Regions from separate parts of the Lysinibacillus sp. OF-1 genome, predicted to be linked through region 2. Evidence: riboswitches for the same ligand, from Rfam matches in the RefSeq annotation. Region 2 holds a riboswitch; the other holds the start of a gene.
The links. A riboswitch is a leader RNA that binds a small molecule or an ion and turns the genes downstream of it on or off. The one in region 2 is predicted to bind cobalamin.

Region 1: linked by a shared signal. The riboswitch ahead of metE (5-methyltetrahydropteroyltriglutamate--homocysteine S-methyltransferase) and the one ahead of NV349_RS21215 (hypothetical protein) in region 2 are both predicted to bind cobalamin.

What each region holds. Positions count from the first base shown of each region.
Region 1 is NZ_CP102798.1:2,275,614-2,283,745, forward strand. It holds gene NV349_RS11030 (spermidine/spermine N(1)-acetyltransferase) at 1-191, shown strand, start outside; gene NV349_RS11035 (FMN-binding negative transcriptional regulator) at 240-857, opposite strand; gene pdxR (MocR-like pyridoxine biosynthesis transcription factor PdxR) at 1,026-2,441, shown strand; gene NV349_RS11045 (hypothetical protein) at 2,675-3,040, opposite strand; gene NV349_RS11050 (DUF3888 domain-containing protein) at 3,270-4,007, opposite strand; gene NV349_RS11055 (Lsa family ABC-F type ribosomal protection protein) at 4,170-5,651, opposite strand; cobalamin riboswitch at 6,207-6,385, shown strand; gene metE (5-methyltetrahydropteroyltriglutamate--homocysteine S-methyltransferase) at 6,565-8,132, shown strand, end outside.
Region 2 is NZ_CP102798.1:4,334,656-4,342,787, reverse strand. It holds gene NV349_RS21240 (ABC1 kinase family protein) at 1-234, shown strand, start outside; gene NV349_RS21235 (C40 family peptidase) at 1,084-2,217, shown strand; gene ytvI (sporulation integral membrane protein YtvI) at 2,412-3,470, opposite strand; gene NV349_RS21225 (hypothetical protein) at 3,561-4,109, shown strand; gene NV349_RS21220 (glutathione peroxidase) at 4,194-4,739, shown strand; cobalamin riboswitch at 4,839-5,038, shown strand; gene NV349_RS21215 (hypothetical protein) at 5,192-5,749, shown strand; gene NV349_RS21210 (ABC transporter substrate-binding protein) at 5,733-6,683, shown strand; gene NV349_RS21205 (tyrosine-protein phosphatase) at 6,826-7,593, shown strand; gene NV349_RS21200 (MATE family efflux transporter) at 7,744-8,132, shown strand, end outside.

The sequences.
Region 1 (8,132 bases), 2.1 Mb from region 2:
ACCTCATCAATAAAGCAATGGAAGTAGCTATTGCACACAACAAAATAAGCATTTGGCTAGGCGTTTGGGAGAAAAATGACCATGCTATCGGTTTTTATAAGAAACTTGGCTTTGTTCAAACAGGTGCTCATTCTTTTTATATGGGGGATGAAGAACAAATGGATCTCATCATGACCAAAACGCTCGAATAAAGTGAAAATGGCAGAAACGTTGATAAAACAACATTTCTGCCATTTTTATTAGTCATTTCTATTTTTCTTCATGGCATCTGCCAATGCATCAGCTTGAGGTTGTTGTTCTTTATAAAGCTCGCTAATAATATTGGCATAATCATTAGCATTACGATTTTGGCTTAATTTATAGGCAGCCTGCACTTCGTCTATCTTTATTTTAAATCCTTTAATCCCTTTTATTTCTTGCTGTAAAAGCTCAGGCGATAGTTTATCCCACAAAACAGAGTTTTCACGGAATTTCTCATATTTTTCTAGTAAGCTAGTCAAATCTTGCTCTAACTCTTTTCCGTTCATAAGGCTTGCTTTTCCGTATATATGGACAGCTTGATAATTCCAAGTTGGCACATTTTCATGCTCATACCAAGAGGAAGAAATATAGGCATGAGGCCCATTAAATATGACGAGAAGGTCATTCACGTCCTCAAAGGTCTTCCATAAAGGATTTCCATAAGCTAAATGACCTGTCAGGTAATAGTCATCCTGAATTTTATTCAGCAGTACAGGGATATGGGCTGCTATTGGTTTACCTTTTCTAATTGAAACAATTGTCGCAAAGGCATTGTTTTGAATAAAATCTTTGATTTCTTCAAAATCTGTTATTTTGTAGTACTTTGGAACATACATGCAAACCTCTCCTTATCTCATCAAATCATTGTGAGCTTTTTGAATAAACAAACTATTGTGATTACACGTCTTTACATTTTCCCCTCTACAATGTAGATTTTATTATAATCAATCACTGGTACCTCTTAAAAGTGCCAGTAAAGCTATTTTCAAAGGAGCCAATAAGCCATGCTCGAAATGACACCTAACTTGCATAATGAAGAACCACTTTATCTTCAGTTATATAGCTATATAAAAGTTGAAATTCAAAATGGAAATATTTTAGCTCAAACCAAATTGCCGTCTCAGCGCAGCTTAGCTAAACATTTACAGATTAGTCGCAACACGGTTGATGCAGCTTACCAGCAGCTTCTTGCAGAGGGCTATGTAATTAGTAAAGAACGAGAGGGGCTTTATGTTGTAGAACTCGAAAGGGGCTATTTTCAAACAAGTTCTAATCATTTTGAGCCGCAGTTAGCAACTCCGCAAGAACAACAACTACCTTCAATTAAGTACAACTTTAATTATGGAGATATCAATTTAAAAGATTTCCCCTATAAAATATGGCGTACATTAACACTGCAAAGCCTGAATGAAGAGCAGGCTCATCTGCTTTTATATGGAGATCCGCAAGGGGAGCTTGAATTAAGGAATTACATTGCAAGCTATCTTTATGAAGCAAGAGGGGTACAATGCCAAGGAGACCAAATTGTCATTGGTGCAGGTTTGCAATTTCTAATGGGCATCGTATGTAATTTAATTGGAAGAAATGAGCTTTTTGCTATGGAAGATCCAGGGTATTATCGCGTTCGTTACTTGTTTAAGGATCATGGTATAAAGGTGAAACCTATCCCTCTCGACGAACATGGCATTCATATCAGCCAGTTAAGAAATAGTAGGGTCAAGGCTGTTTATGTCACCCCTTCCCATCAATTCCCCATCGGAACGGTCATGCCGATTTCAAGAAGACTAGCATTATTAGAATGGGCCAAGGATGAAAATGCTTATATTATTGAGGATGATTATGATGGGGAGTTTCGATATGCAGGTAAACCTATACCTGCTCTACAAGGATTAGATTCGAATGACCGCGTCATCTATATGGGCACTTTTTCAAAATCATTGATTCCTTCCATCAAGCTAAGCTATATGGTTTTACCAAGGGAATTAACCCTTTTATTTAATAACAACAACTACTATGTTCAAACTGTATCGAGACTTCATCAGCATACCTTACAGTTATTTATGGAAAGTGGGCATTGGGAGAGACATTTGAATAAAACACGAAATGGCTATAAAAGAAGATATGAGGCTTTACTAAAGTCCATTCATCAAATATTAGGGGATAACGTGAAAATACATGGGGCTAGTAGTGGCTTACATATTCTACTCGAACCAAATAATAAAATGTCTGAAGAAGAACTAATTGAAACAGCAAAACGGGTAGGTGTAAAAGTATACCCAACCTCTATTTTTTACGCCAATCCTTCCGTCATACAGCACGCAAAAGTTTTGCTTGGATTTGCAAATTTAGGGGTAGAAGAGATTGACAAGGGGATTAAGCTATTAAAACATGCTTGGTTTGATAGCCCCAGCATGTCGTGACTGTCTTTGAAAGCTCTATTTCTATAGATTAGTGGAAGTGGAGAGGGACTTATGCATGTAACAGCAAAAGTTATGTTAAATCATATTATTGCGGAATCAGCATATTTTATTGGCATTGCACAAACCATCTTTTTTCAACATAAATGGTAATACTTGGCGAGTTAAAAAATGGAGTTTGATAGAAGAAACTCTTACCAAATTCCATTTTTTATAACGCTATCTTTGTCACAATATTAACTATTCGGAATTTTCTCTTTATACTTTAAGGAAAGAAGGCTTAAAGAATAATTCTTAAGTGTATCTGTGTTAATAAAATCATTTAGAATACCTTCAATGGAACTACAATGCTGATTAATTAAATTGATTTCTTCTATATAATTTGAATCAATCGAAGCTTCTCTTAACGTTTTAAACACTACTTTCTGTTCATTAAACAAATAGACCAATTCAAACCTAGCATTCAGTATCAAAATAGTAATCTCTGGAAAAACAATTCGATCTTTTAAAACTTCAAGAATGCAATCGACAGACTTTACGCCTTCTATCGCATGCAAAGATGAAAAAACACCATGTAATAATTCTTCAAAATCAACCTTCATTTAAATCCTCCATCAATCATAAATCCTTTCTGATCATAACACTTTCTCAGAAAAATTTTAATGCTTAATATTTTCCTTCAATAATGTGGAATGGACTCATGCAAACGATAAAGATAATAAAGATTTAGCATTAAGGAGTTCCCACAAATGGGATGATAGAAAAAATGTTAATTATAAAATTATTTAACAAAAGAAGAAGAATCGGAAAAATTAAATTTCCCATTCTTCTTTATATATACCAGGGTAATTGATGCTGCATTTTCTTACCTGGCTTACTTGCTTTATTTATTACGGTCCATGTGCCGTCTTTCTTTTGCAGCTGATAGCTTACATTGGTCCCATCTGCCCTTTTAAAGAGCATATAGCCTGTATTGTCTTTGATAAAGGTGACAGGGTCAACTACATTTTTATAGGGTATCTTTCGCTCAGGAAATAAAATATTGTTTGCTATTTCATCTGCAATCGTAGCAAGAGGCTTCATTTCATTATTTATTTCAGCCTTGTATTGCAATTGATTGTATCGATAGGAAATGAACGAGGCTAAATTCAAATTAAAGCTCTGCTGTATGTCTAAAAGTGTTGTGCGATAGAATGCATCTATTGCTTTTTCTACATTATCTGCCTCATGTTTATAGTGAAGGGTGTTCACATCAGTTGGACTGATTTCAAACGTAATGATTTCCTTGCTATATGGTGGGGAATGGGCATGTTCAAAAGTAGTAACTTGAACGTTAACCCTAAAGCTAAACTGACTTTCCCTAATAACGTTCAAAATGTTCGCATCATACAAGCCATACTGCTTAGGATAGCCGTAGTAATGGTCAATTTCCTTTTCTATAAATGGATTAAGGATTGTTATCAATGTATCAGTGATGAGTTTCTCATCAGCTTGTTCGCTTTGTGCATAAATCTTACTGGGCATAATCAAAATAGTGACTATAGTCATTAAAGTAGCGATTTTTTTCATGGGATTGCTAGCCTTTCTATAAAATATTTCTTTATAGTGTGCGTCGATCACAGAAAATTATTAAACGTTTTATAGTTAAAGATAAAAATAATAAAGGTGTCACTTGGTTTCATTAAAAAGAAGAATCCATTTTGAAAATGGACTCTTCTCTAAATGATTCCTTTATGACAAAGCTATTGTTTTCGTTGCCACGGTTTGTTGAAAGGCTTGGTCATGCTCCACAAAAATCATTGTAGGATTAAAACTTTGAATAAGCTCTTCAATCTGCATGCGCGAATAAATATCAATAAAATTTAAGGGTTCATCCCAAATATAGAGATGTGCTTTTTCACACAAACTTTTGGCAATCAACAGCTTTTTCTTTTGCCCACCTGAATAATGTGAGATGTCTTTATCAAATTGAATCCGCTCAAAGTCCATCTTTCGCAGAATAGATTTAAATAACGTCTCATCTATAGCATGCTCTTCAATAAAATCCGATAATGCTCCCTTCAAATGAGCAGTATCCTGTTGAACATAGGAGATAATAAGGCCAGCAGCTAAATGTATAGAGCCTGTATGCTGTATAGGCTTGCCAAGAAGCAGCTGTAGGATACTACTTTTTCCGCTTCCATTTTTGCCATCGAGAACAATGCGATCACCTTGCGCCACTTTGAAGCTAATAGGCTGATTCACAAAGTTGTCGTCATACTGAATTGATACATCCGTTACAACAACCATGTCTTTTGATGGAAATGCTAATGGTTGTACTTTTAAAGATTCCGTTTTTTCAACATTTTTTAGCAGTTTTGATTTTTCATGAATCGCTTTTTGCTGCCTAGATTCCAAGTTCTTTGCTCGCTTCATCATCTTGGCTGCTTTATGTCCAACAAAGCCTTTATCTAGCTTAGAACCCGAATTCGTAGTTCCATTTTTGGAAGCCTCCACTTGATTAGACCAACCTACCGAACGCTTGGAAGACTGCGTTAAACGGTCGATATCTTTTTGCAGACGTTGATTAGTTGCTTCTTCATGTTCCTGCTGTCGATCAAAATTTAACTTCCAAGTTGAGTAGTTACCACTTTGAACATCAATATTGGCTCTATTGATCGATAAAATATGATCAACACAGCCATCTAAAAAGGCTCTGTCATGCGAAATTAAAATAAATCCTTTTTTCTTGCGTAGATAATTAGAGATCGTCTTTCGTGCATCTGTATCGAGATGATTGGTTGGCTCATCAATTAATAGAAACTGTCCCTCTGTTAAAAAGAGCGCTGCAAGCAACACCTTTGTTTGCTCTCCATTAGATAATGTTTGAAAAGGGCGATACATGACCTCAGCATCGACATCTAGATAGGCTATTTCACGAATATATTCCCAATCTTCTGCCAGAGGGCAAATTTCTTCAAAAATTTCGTACGTATATTTATTTGGGTCTGAAACAGGATAGGGGAAATAAGTAAATTCTACTGAAGAAATGATGTTCCCACTATACTCATAATTCCCTAATAGCAAATTAAAAAATGTTGTCTTCCCACGACCATTCCTACCGATAAATCCAAGTTTCCAATCTGTATCAATCTGAAAGTTGACACCCTCAAAAATATAATCAAAGCTGCTTGGGTAAGAAAACGTTAAGTCTTGTACTTGTATCATTGACATGATAATTCCTCCTTTGTATAGCAAATCATTTTTCTTTTATACAAAGTCGGTACATCCATCTATGCTAAATTTCTCCGTATAAGTTGATGGATGCTAACGACTTATACGGAGCATCACATGCGTCACAATAGGTTCAGAATCGCTCATTTTTTTCTCTCCTTTATTAGGTAGATGAAAGATACAGAATAAACTATGAGAGCAAGAAAAAATCCCCCCAATTGGATATTGGAAGGATTAGTCTCTCACTGAATAAACTTTATTTGCCAATGACATCATGACAAATAAACGCAAACTGATTGTTAAAAATGGATAGACTAATCCTATATTTTGTCGTTTGAAGTGATTCATTTCAAATAAAAATATAGATTAGTTCATCATTGTCCATTCATCAGTCCTCTCATAATTGTATTTTTATAGTAACAAATTTTTTTATGGAATACAATGTAGCCTTATCTTCTTAAACCAATCCCTACAATAATTATAGAAATAATTTAGATAATCGTATAAAAATTATTTCTACTATTCTGAAAGATATGTTATAGTAGGAGCATAATTGAATAATGTGTAAGAATTGGTGCCAAATGAAAGTTTGGCTTAAAAGGGAAGTCGGTGCAAATCCGACGCTGTCCCGCAACTGTTATTCGGAGCAAATCACAAAGGCCACTGGGAAACCGGGAAGGCTGTGAGGCGTGTTGATGAGAAGCCAGGAGACCTGCCAATTTCTAGTACACACCAAATACCTACGTGGAAATAGGTGGTGAAAAGTGACCAAATCGGCACTGTGCGATAACAAATGATTTATGCGAAAGTAGATACTTTTTTCGTATTGTTTTAGCATTAAAAATTTCAACTAGCAGCCATTCTCCTCCTTGGAAAATGGCTTTTTATTTTTTTCTGAAAAGGAGATATAAAAATGACCTATACAAGCACACTCATTGGTTACCCGTATATCGGGGAAGATCGCGAATGGAAAAAAGCATTAGAAGCATTTTGGCGCAACGAGCTTTCTGAAGAGGATTTTGAGGATAGTTTAAAAAAAATCCGTTTAGCTAGAATTGACAAGCAGCTACAGCTTGGCATCGACATGGTGACAGTTGGCGATTTTACGTATTACGATAGAATGTTAGATACAGCATTAATGTTTGGTCTCATCCCAAAACGCTTTAACTGGCAGGGAGGGAAAGTAGATTTATCTACCTACTACAGCGTAGCAAGAGGGAATAAAACAGCTGTAGCTAGTGAGATGACAAAATGGTTTAATACAAACTATCACTATATTGTTCCTGAATACGAGGGACAGGCCTTGAAACTAACAGAAAATAAAGTGTTGGCCGATTTCTTAGAGGCGAAAGAAACGTACGGTATTATTGCAAAGCCAACATTGATTGGTCCCTATACATTCTGCAAGTTAACAAAAGGCTATAGCAAATTCACACAGGTTGAATACTTATTAGCTCTAATACCGCTCTATACACAAGTATTAAAAGAATTAGTAGATGCAGGTGCAAATTGGATTCAACTAGAAGAGCCATCACTTGTCACAACCCTTGATCCAGCAGACATCAAGCTTGTGCAAGAGATTTACGACCAGTTAGCCGTTGCGGTTCCAGAAGCGAAAATCATGCTGCAAACTTATTTTGAAGCATTATGCAACTATGAAACATTGATTACATTGCCTGTAGAAGGATTTGGCCTAGACTTTGTTCATGGCTATAAAGGAAATATGGCGTCACTTCGTCAATATGGTTTCCCTCAGGACAAAGTATTGGCAGTCGGGGTTGTTAATGGACGTGATATTTGGCGTTCCAACTTAGCGGAGGTCAATGCTACAATTCAGGCAATTGAGCATTTAAGTAATGCAGCAGAGCTATGGATTCAACCATCCAGCAATCTACAACATGTACCGATCACAACTGCTCTTGAAAATGAGATTGACCCTGTTCTGAAGCATGCCTTAGCCTTCGCAGATGAAAAGATTGTAGAAATCACGGAGCTAACTAAATGTAGACGAGATACAGAGGGTATCTTACAGCATAATTTTTCTGAAAGTATGAAGGCAATTGAGGCTCTAAAAAACCATCCAATCCGTCAAAACAAGTTGATCCATCAAGCAGTTCAAACTGTGACAACGCAAGATTTTGAACGACATAGTGAATTTGCTCAGCGTCAAAAGATGCAGCAGCAAGCGTTAGCGTTACCGCTATTCCCAACAACAACAATCGGAAGCTTCCCACAATCTGATGAGGTGAAAAGGAATCGTAATGCTTGGCGTAAAAAACAATTATCGAATGAAGCCTATGAGGCATTTATAGAGCAGGAAACAAAACGCTGGATTACGATACAAGAGGAACTAGATATCGATGTACTCGTTCACGGTGAATTTGAGCGTACAGACATGGTCGAATACTTTGGTGAAAAGCTGACTGGCTTTGCCTTTACAAAAAAAGCATGGGTCGTTTCCTATGGCTCACGCTGTGTCAA
Region 2 (8,132 bases):
ATATTCTCGGATGAACATAATGCACGTTTTATCACACATCTGTTTTCTCGATTTGTTCTGCTTCTAGTAGGGATAACATTTGGCATTATATCTGTCGCTCTTTTAGCCATCTCACAATTTATTCATGATTCGTATGCGGTATATTTAAACACAGCCGCTTATTTAGGTTTATTTTTATGTGCAATTTTGTTAGTGAGATTATCTATACAAGCACTGAGATCGATGAAGCAGTAGGTAGGGATTGATTCCCTACCTCATGTTGTTGAAAAAGGTGATGTCAACGGCAGAGACGGGTGGGGGGGTTCCGCCAGCGCCTTTTCCATGGGGCGTCTTATGAGCCGCTTTACTCACTGCGTTCGCTCTAATCAACCATGTTCAAAAGTGTCTTTTCCTTATCTTTCATACGAGCCGTAGTAAACAAATTAGCCCATTATTTGTCTTCTTAGAGAAAGGAGAGGCCCTTATTTTCAATGTGGAGAAGTGCTGAGTGACAACACCCCTCCATAAAGAGTAGTGAATACCCTTCACTTTATTGGAAAATCTTAACTAAAAAGAAACATTTTTATGGGAAGGCTACTTGACTCCCGTGGGATAGCGAGTCAGGCGAGCCCCTGCACAGAGCGATAGCGGAGGAAGCGGCTCGGCGCTCGCCCACAGGAAAGCAAGTAGCCTGCAACGGAAATCCATTTTCACTTTTCGCGAAAATTCTATTGGTGGTTTTTTTTCAAACATTAGTAGGTAGGGATTGATTCCCTACCTTTTTCATTGAAATATTTGAATAAAATATTACAAAAACATTACAAAGTGATGTGTAGGTCTAATGTTGAATCAGCTAATATCGACATTAGATAGAATAAATTAGGCGTTTTGTAGAATAAAGTAGTTTTCTTGCGAATATTACAGAAATATTTCGAGTTTTACTAATGTATTAAATAGACATGAAATAGTATAAAAGTTATGCCGAAAATGCTAAACTTTAAAAGGCTAAAATAAATATAAGAACATTTGATTAAAATAGAATCGTTCAAGTGATTACATAGAATATCTAGAGCGAAATTGACAGATGAAGGGGAATGAAAATCAGTGGGTAAGCGCAATAAATGGCGTAAGTCGATGGTGCTAGCATTAGCACTAGCTGGCGGCTTATTATTTAATACAATTCAACCAACAGAAGTACATGCCGAAGAAACTTCTCAACAAATGATTGAGAAAAAGGCTGAAATTGATGCACAAGTTAAAAAATTACAAGAAGAATTAACAAAGTTACAACAAGAGATCGACGCAAAGGTGAAAGTATTTAAACAGGTGCAAGCTGATATTAAAGAAGTGGATGCTAGTATTGTTGAAACACAAAAACGTATCGAGCAACGTTCTAAAATTTTAAGTGAGCGTATGGCTGCATACCAAGCACAAGATAATACTGTAGGCGTTTATTTAAATGTCGTTCTTGAAGCAAAAAGCTTTGCCGATTTAATGGATCGTGTCGTAGCGGTCAAAACATTAATGGATGCTGACCAAGAATTGGTAGATCAACAGGAAGCAGATAAAGCAAGCTTAGAGCAACAAAAAGCTACATTAGATGAAAAACAAAAAGAGCTTCAAAAGCAATTCCAAGAGCTTCAACAAAAGGAAAGCGAAATGGAAGTGAAAAAGGCTGAAAATGAAGCGAAATCACTTGCATTAAAAGCTCAAATTGCAACGAAACAAGAAGAAGAACGTTTAGAGGCAGAGCGTAAAGCAGCTGAAGAAGAAGCAGCCCGTTTACGTGCACTACAAGCAGCAACTCCAGTTGTACAAGCAACTCAAAATAATGATGGCGGCGTGCCACAAAAAATTGTTATGGGCTCAGGAGCTGGTACGGCTTCTTCAGGAGATGCTATTTCAACAGCTAAACAATTCCTAGGACGTCCATATGTCTGGGGTGGTAGTAACCCATCGACAGGCTTTGACTGTTCAGGTCTTGTACAGTGGTCATACAAACAAGCAGGTGTTTCTTTACCACGTACAGCATCACAGCAGTATTTAGCAACTCAACGTATCTCAGCAAGTGAAGCACGTGTTGGAGACTTAGTATTCTTCAGCTATGGTTCTGGTGTAGCTCACGTAGGTATTTACTTAGGGAACAACACAATGATCGATGCTCAAAACAATGGTATCGTAATTGAATCACTTGATTGGTGGAATCAATACTTAGTAGGCTTTGGTCGTATTCAATAAGCCTCTATATTTAATAGACGATTGACATGATGAAAAGGTCATCTTTGTAGAGAAAAAATATACAAAGATGACCTTTTTTATTTTGCTTTAGTGTTCATCTACCTCCTTTGTCGAGGAGAGATGAACACTTATTTTGCATCTCCAGTGGTTTAAGAGGAGCATTAGAGGTAAGCTCGAAGCGTAATGACTTTGCATTAAATTTTAAAATTTAGCTTAATGACACCTGTCTCTTTTAAGGCAATAAAGAAAATGATAACAAATGGGCCAACGAGTAAACCGATGATACCAAATAACTGTAGACCAATGAACATGGCAATTAATGTTGGCAAAGTGGATAAGCCAATGTGGTCGCCCATTAGTTTAGGCTCGACGACACGACGAATAATAAGTAAAATAGCAGCTAAGATGAATAATTTTACAGCGATAGCTGTGTTTCCCATTAATAGATGGTATAGTCCCCATGGGGCTAATATAATAATGGACCCTAGGAAAGGAACGATATCTATTAACCAAATAATAATGGTCATCGTAACTGCATATTTCGGTTGGATTAATAGTAATCCAATAAGTGTGACGCCACCTATGATAAAGCTTACAAATAAGTGTGCCTTCATATAACCGAATGTTGCATCTTTTAAACGATTTAAGATGATTTTTATTTTCTTTGCTGTGTTAGGCTTTAAATATTTATAAGTGATTTCCTTTAATTTGGGCAAATCAAGCATAAATAGGAATAAAGCAATCATATAAACGAGAAGACTGATAAATAGGCTTGGAATCTCTGAAAAGAATGCTGAAACTTTGTTATAATTAAAGAAGCTTAAAAAGGATTCTTCAACTTTCTTTATGAAATCCATAGTGGTTTTTTGAAGCGAAGCACTTACTTCAGGTGGAAAGTCCTCTGTGTATTTAGAAATATTTTCTTGCATATGAAGCCACATATCTGATAGCTTGGAAATATAATAGGGAGCTTGCTTTGACAATATAATTATTTGCGACATAATTTGTGTAATGGATATATAGCAAATAATAGAGATAACAATAACACTCACTATGTATATAAAAGCAACTACAATTTTCCTTGACATTTTCCATCGCCTTTTAAAGAACATAACAATGGGTTCTAAGAAAAATGCACTGACACCAGCAAGTATTATAGGCATGGATACAGGGATTACAAAATAGGCAGCTACAAGTAGAGAAAGAATCACAATCAATCGGAAAATCATTTTCCTAGCATTAAATTTATTCATAAACTCACCTTCTTTGAGAAAAAAATTAAGTTAAGTGTACCATAAATCAAATTTTATTACGTTCTGAAACAATAAAGGTAGGGATAAATTATGGAGAAAGAGATTTTGCAACTTTTTAATAATCTAACAGAGCATGACCGCGATATTGAATCTTACGAGGAACTAATAAAAATTCTGCAGGAACCCGTAGATTGGACATATGCAGTCTGGGAACAGCTTGTACAAGCACTTACATACAAAGATGGTCATGCACGTGCACGTGCTGCACAAATTTTATGCGCCTTAGCCGCAAAAAGTGACCCAGAAGAAAGGGTATTGGAGGATTTTTTAAAGATTTGGGCTGTGACTTATGATGAACGATCCGTTACAGCTCGAAATGCATTACAAGCTATTTGGAAAATTGGGCTAGCAGGTCAAGTACAAAGTGACTTAGTGGTGTCTTATTTAGCAAAGAGATTTCAAACTTGTTTAGATGAGAAGCATCCGACTCACATTCGCCATGATATTATTGTATCTTTTAAAAAGCTATATGACGAGACAAGTGACATAAAGTTATTAGACATTGCCCATCGTTTAATTAATGAAGAGCAGGACGTTAAATCTAAACAGAAGTATAAGTCAGCCATCCGTTCAACGTAACGAGATGGTGTTTTTTGTGCAAATTATTTGGTAAATTATTGAATAGTCAACTATAATAAATGAAAAAATAAAAGGGGTTAAGACATGAGCATTTATAATTATTTAGTACGAAAACCTAATGGTGAAATTTTATCCATGGAAACATATCGTGGAAAAACGATGCTAATTGTCAATACGGCGAATCAATGCCGATTTACATATCAATTTGATGACTTACAAAAAATGTATGATAAATATGGGAAAGATAATTTTGTCGTTCTAGGATTTCCTTGCGATCAATTTGGTCATCAAAATCCTGAAGATGGCGAGGAGACTACGCATCTTTGTAAAGTGAATTATGGCGTTACCTTCCCAATTTTTGAGCTTGTACAAGTAAATGGAGAGACTACCCACCCATTATTCAATTATTTAAAACATGAAGTGGATTTTCGAGAGTTTGGCAAGGCGAGCATGCAGGAAAAAATGCTTGCTGAGGCAATTGTTCAACTTGCCCCTAACTTTTTAGATGGTCGTAATATTCGCTGGAACTTTACAAAGTTTTTAGTAGATGCTAACGGCAAGACCGTTGCACGCTTTGAACCAACAGATTCACAACTTGATATTGAACAGGCAATTGAAACTATACTATAAAACAGTTTTGTTTATCTTATTCTTTAGAAATGGTGACGATCCATTCAAAGCACAGCTATTTTTTCCTATTAATATATGATAAACTGCTTTACAAGTGAATTATTCTTGCAGAATAAAGGTGCTAACAAGCATAATCGGGAATTCGGTGAAAAACCGAAGCTGTTTCCGCAACTGTAAGTACAGCTAGTATAAAGGTTTACCACTGTCTTAACAGAGATGGGAAGGTACTTTATCACACATTCGTTTTTTATGTAATGAACTGTACAAGCCAGGAGACCGACCTTTGTTTGAACGTATAAAAACTTCTCGGAAGCTAGGAGGATATACGGCAAATACATAGGCTATGTCATGTTAATTTGGCCATTATTATGTTATTTTCGTCGTTCCTTTGCGTAAAGGAGCGGCGTTTTTTTATGCAAGAATTTTCATAATGAAAAGTGGGGGGATCGCAAGTGAAAAAAGATGCACGTTATTCTTGTTATCCATTTATGCGTGAAAAAGCTTCGACGGTTGATTTTGAGATTCGAACAGACAGTCTGACTACGCATTTGGGAGTTGCTTTAGCTGCAGTTAAGAAAGAGGATGTACAAGCTGTTGTAGAAGATTTAATGATTATTTTACCTATGGCCTACCATGTCAATGGCTCGGTTCGTGGAAAACTAGCCGTAACAGAAGAGGATCTTGCTTGGCTAAGTGAGCGCTATGATTTTTATGTTCGTCATGTGAAGGAAGAGATACAAAACTTTGTCTTACCTCAAGGTACAGAGGCTGCCGCTGCTCTACATCTTTGCCGTAGTGAAGCAAAAAAATCATATCGTACATTACACAAAGTATCGGATGAACGAGAGGTTCCAGCTATTCTTTTTGATTATTTAGGCCTATTAGCCAATGTGTGCTTCGTTATGGCTGTCTTTATGAATCAACAAGCAGGGATAGCTGAAATACCATTTATTAGTAAATCATATCCGATGAAAAAGAAAAAGGAGAATAATAATGAAGAAATTATTTAATGTTCAATGGCTAACAGTACTCTTCCTTGCAATGATTTTAGCAGGTTGTGGTACTTCGGTAGATACTAAAAATAAAGACGCTTCACAGGATACACAACAAACAGAGCAAACAAACTACAAAGTGACAGATGATCGCGGTGTAGAAATAGAGTTTAAAGAAGTACCAAAAACAGTTGTATCATTGCAACCAAGTAATACAGAAATTTTATTTGCTCTAGGTGTTGGTGATAAAATCGTAGGAGCAACTGAGTATGATACTTACCCAGAGGAAGCACAGAAAATTGAACGGGTTTCTGATTCTGTGAATTTTAACAGTGAACGAATCATAGCGTTGAAGCCAGATGTTGTTATAGCTTATACGATTGGTGATAAGGAAGCAATGAAACCACTTGAAGATGCTGGAATCAAAGTGTTTGTTATTCAATCAGCAGCTACATTCGATGATGTTTATGGTGACATCGAACAGATCGCAGCTGTAATGGGTGTTGCAGATAAAGGAAATGAAGTAAACGAAGAGATTAAAGCGAAATTAGCTGACGTTAAAGCAAAGGTGAAGGAAGTAAAAGCACCGAAAAATGTTTATTTAGAAATTAGTCCTAAGCCCGATATTTATACAGCAGGCTCTGGTACTTTCCAGCAAGAAATACTAGATGCAGCCAATGTTAAGAATGTTTTTTCTGACTTGAGCAGCTGGGCACAAGTTTCTGAGGAAGATGTCATAGTGAAAAACCCAGATGTTATTTTAACGACAGTAAACTACACAGAGGATCCAATAGGTGAAATACTTACACGTGATGGATGGAATACAGTGACAGCAGTTCAAAATAAAGCAGTACAGACTCTTGATACAGATATCTCTAATCGACCTGGCCCACGTATTGGGGAAGCCGTAGAACTAGTAGCAAAGGCTGTCTATCCAGAGTTATTTAAATAAGAAACCATTCAAGGCTAGCTGTATACTGACAGCTAGCCATTTTTATGTGGGTTGTTATTTCCTAGTGTGAAAATTGGAATTAATTGAGTTAGTTCTATAAAATAAAAGTAAGAGTGCTCGATAATTTTAGGAGGTGTAGTAATTGGAACAGTTAGAGACAAAGATAATTCCATTTGAGGCAGTTTATAATTTTCGAGATATGGGGGGATATAGGACAAGGGATGGGCGCATTGTCAAGAACGGTTTATTTTACCGCTCAGCGGCTCTTGGGAAAATGACGTTGGCGGATAAAGAGCTATTTGAAACATTAGGGATTAAAACCATTTTTGATTATCGTGATAATAATGAGGCACACCATAATCCTAACCCTATGTTCTCACACGCTCAATATATTCAAATACCAGCGAAGGGCAATCATACATTTGAAATGCCTACAAATGCTGGTGGTAGAGATTTTTATAAAGCAGTAAGCCCCGAAATGTTCCGAGATTTTTATGCACAGATGCCGTTTAATAATCCTTCTTTTAAAGAGTTAATGAAAACCATACAAAATCCTGACAATTTGGGTCTTGTCCACCATTGTGCAGTTGGTAAGGATCGCACAGGTATAGGGGGAGCTCTTATTTTGCTAGCCTTAGATGTACCTGAGGAGACGATTATGGAAGACTATTTAAACACGAATATCCATTTACGTCCAATGGTAGACAGAATGGCACAGGCTATTCAACATCAATATAATGAGCAAGAATTACAGCAATTCTATGCATTAATGTCTGCTCGAGAAGACTATTTACAAGCAGCATTGGATGCTATGGATTACCATTATGGCTCAAAGACTAAGTTTTTAGAGCAGGAGTTTGGCCTAACTATTGCTAGACGAGAGCAATTGCAAGCTTATTGCTTAACATAACAATGACCCCTTTCACATATCTGTGTGAGAGGGATTTTTTATGTGGAAGCGCTGTCTTCCTATAAACCTCTTTACAGTCTGAAAATTTATGATAAGATACAATAGATTTTTAAGAAAAATATAGGAGAAGTGAAAGTATTGGCAGAGACAATGAAAGAGACAAATAAGTTAAGTCTATTCCATTTAACATGGCCTATTTTCTTAGAAGTATTTCTATTTATGTTAATGGGATTAGCCGATACTTTTATGCTCAGTGCTTTATCAGATAATGCTGTATCCGGAGTAGGTGCAGCCAATCAATATATCCATATTGCGATCTTGATTCTTGAAGTGGTAGGGAATGGTGCATCCATTGTCGTTTCACAGTATTTAGGTTCAAGACGTTTTTTTGAAGCAGCGAAAATATCGGCTTTAGCTGTCACAATGAATTTGGTTGTTGGACTGTTAATGAGTATTCTATTTTTCTTCTTTGCAAAACATTTAATGACTATGATGAACTTGCAGGGAGAAGTACTTCACTATGCACAAAGTTATTTAGT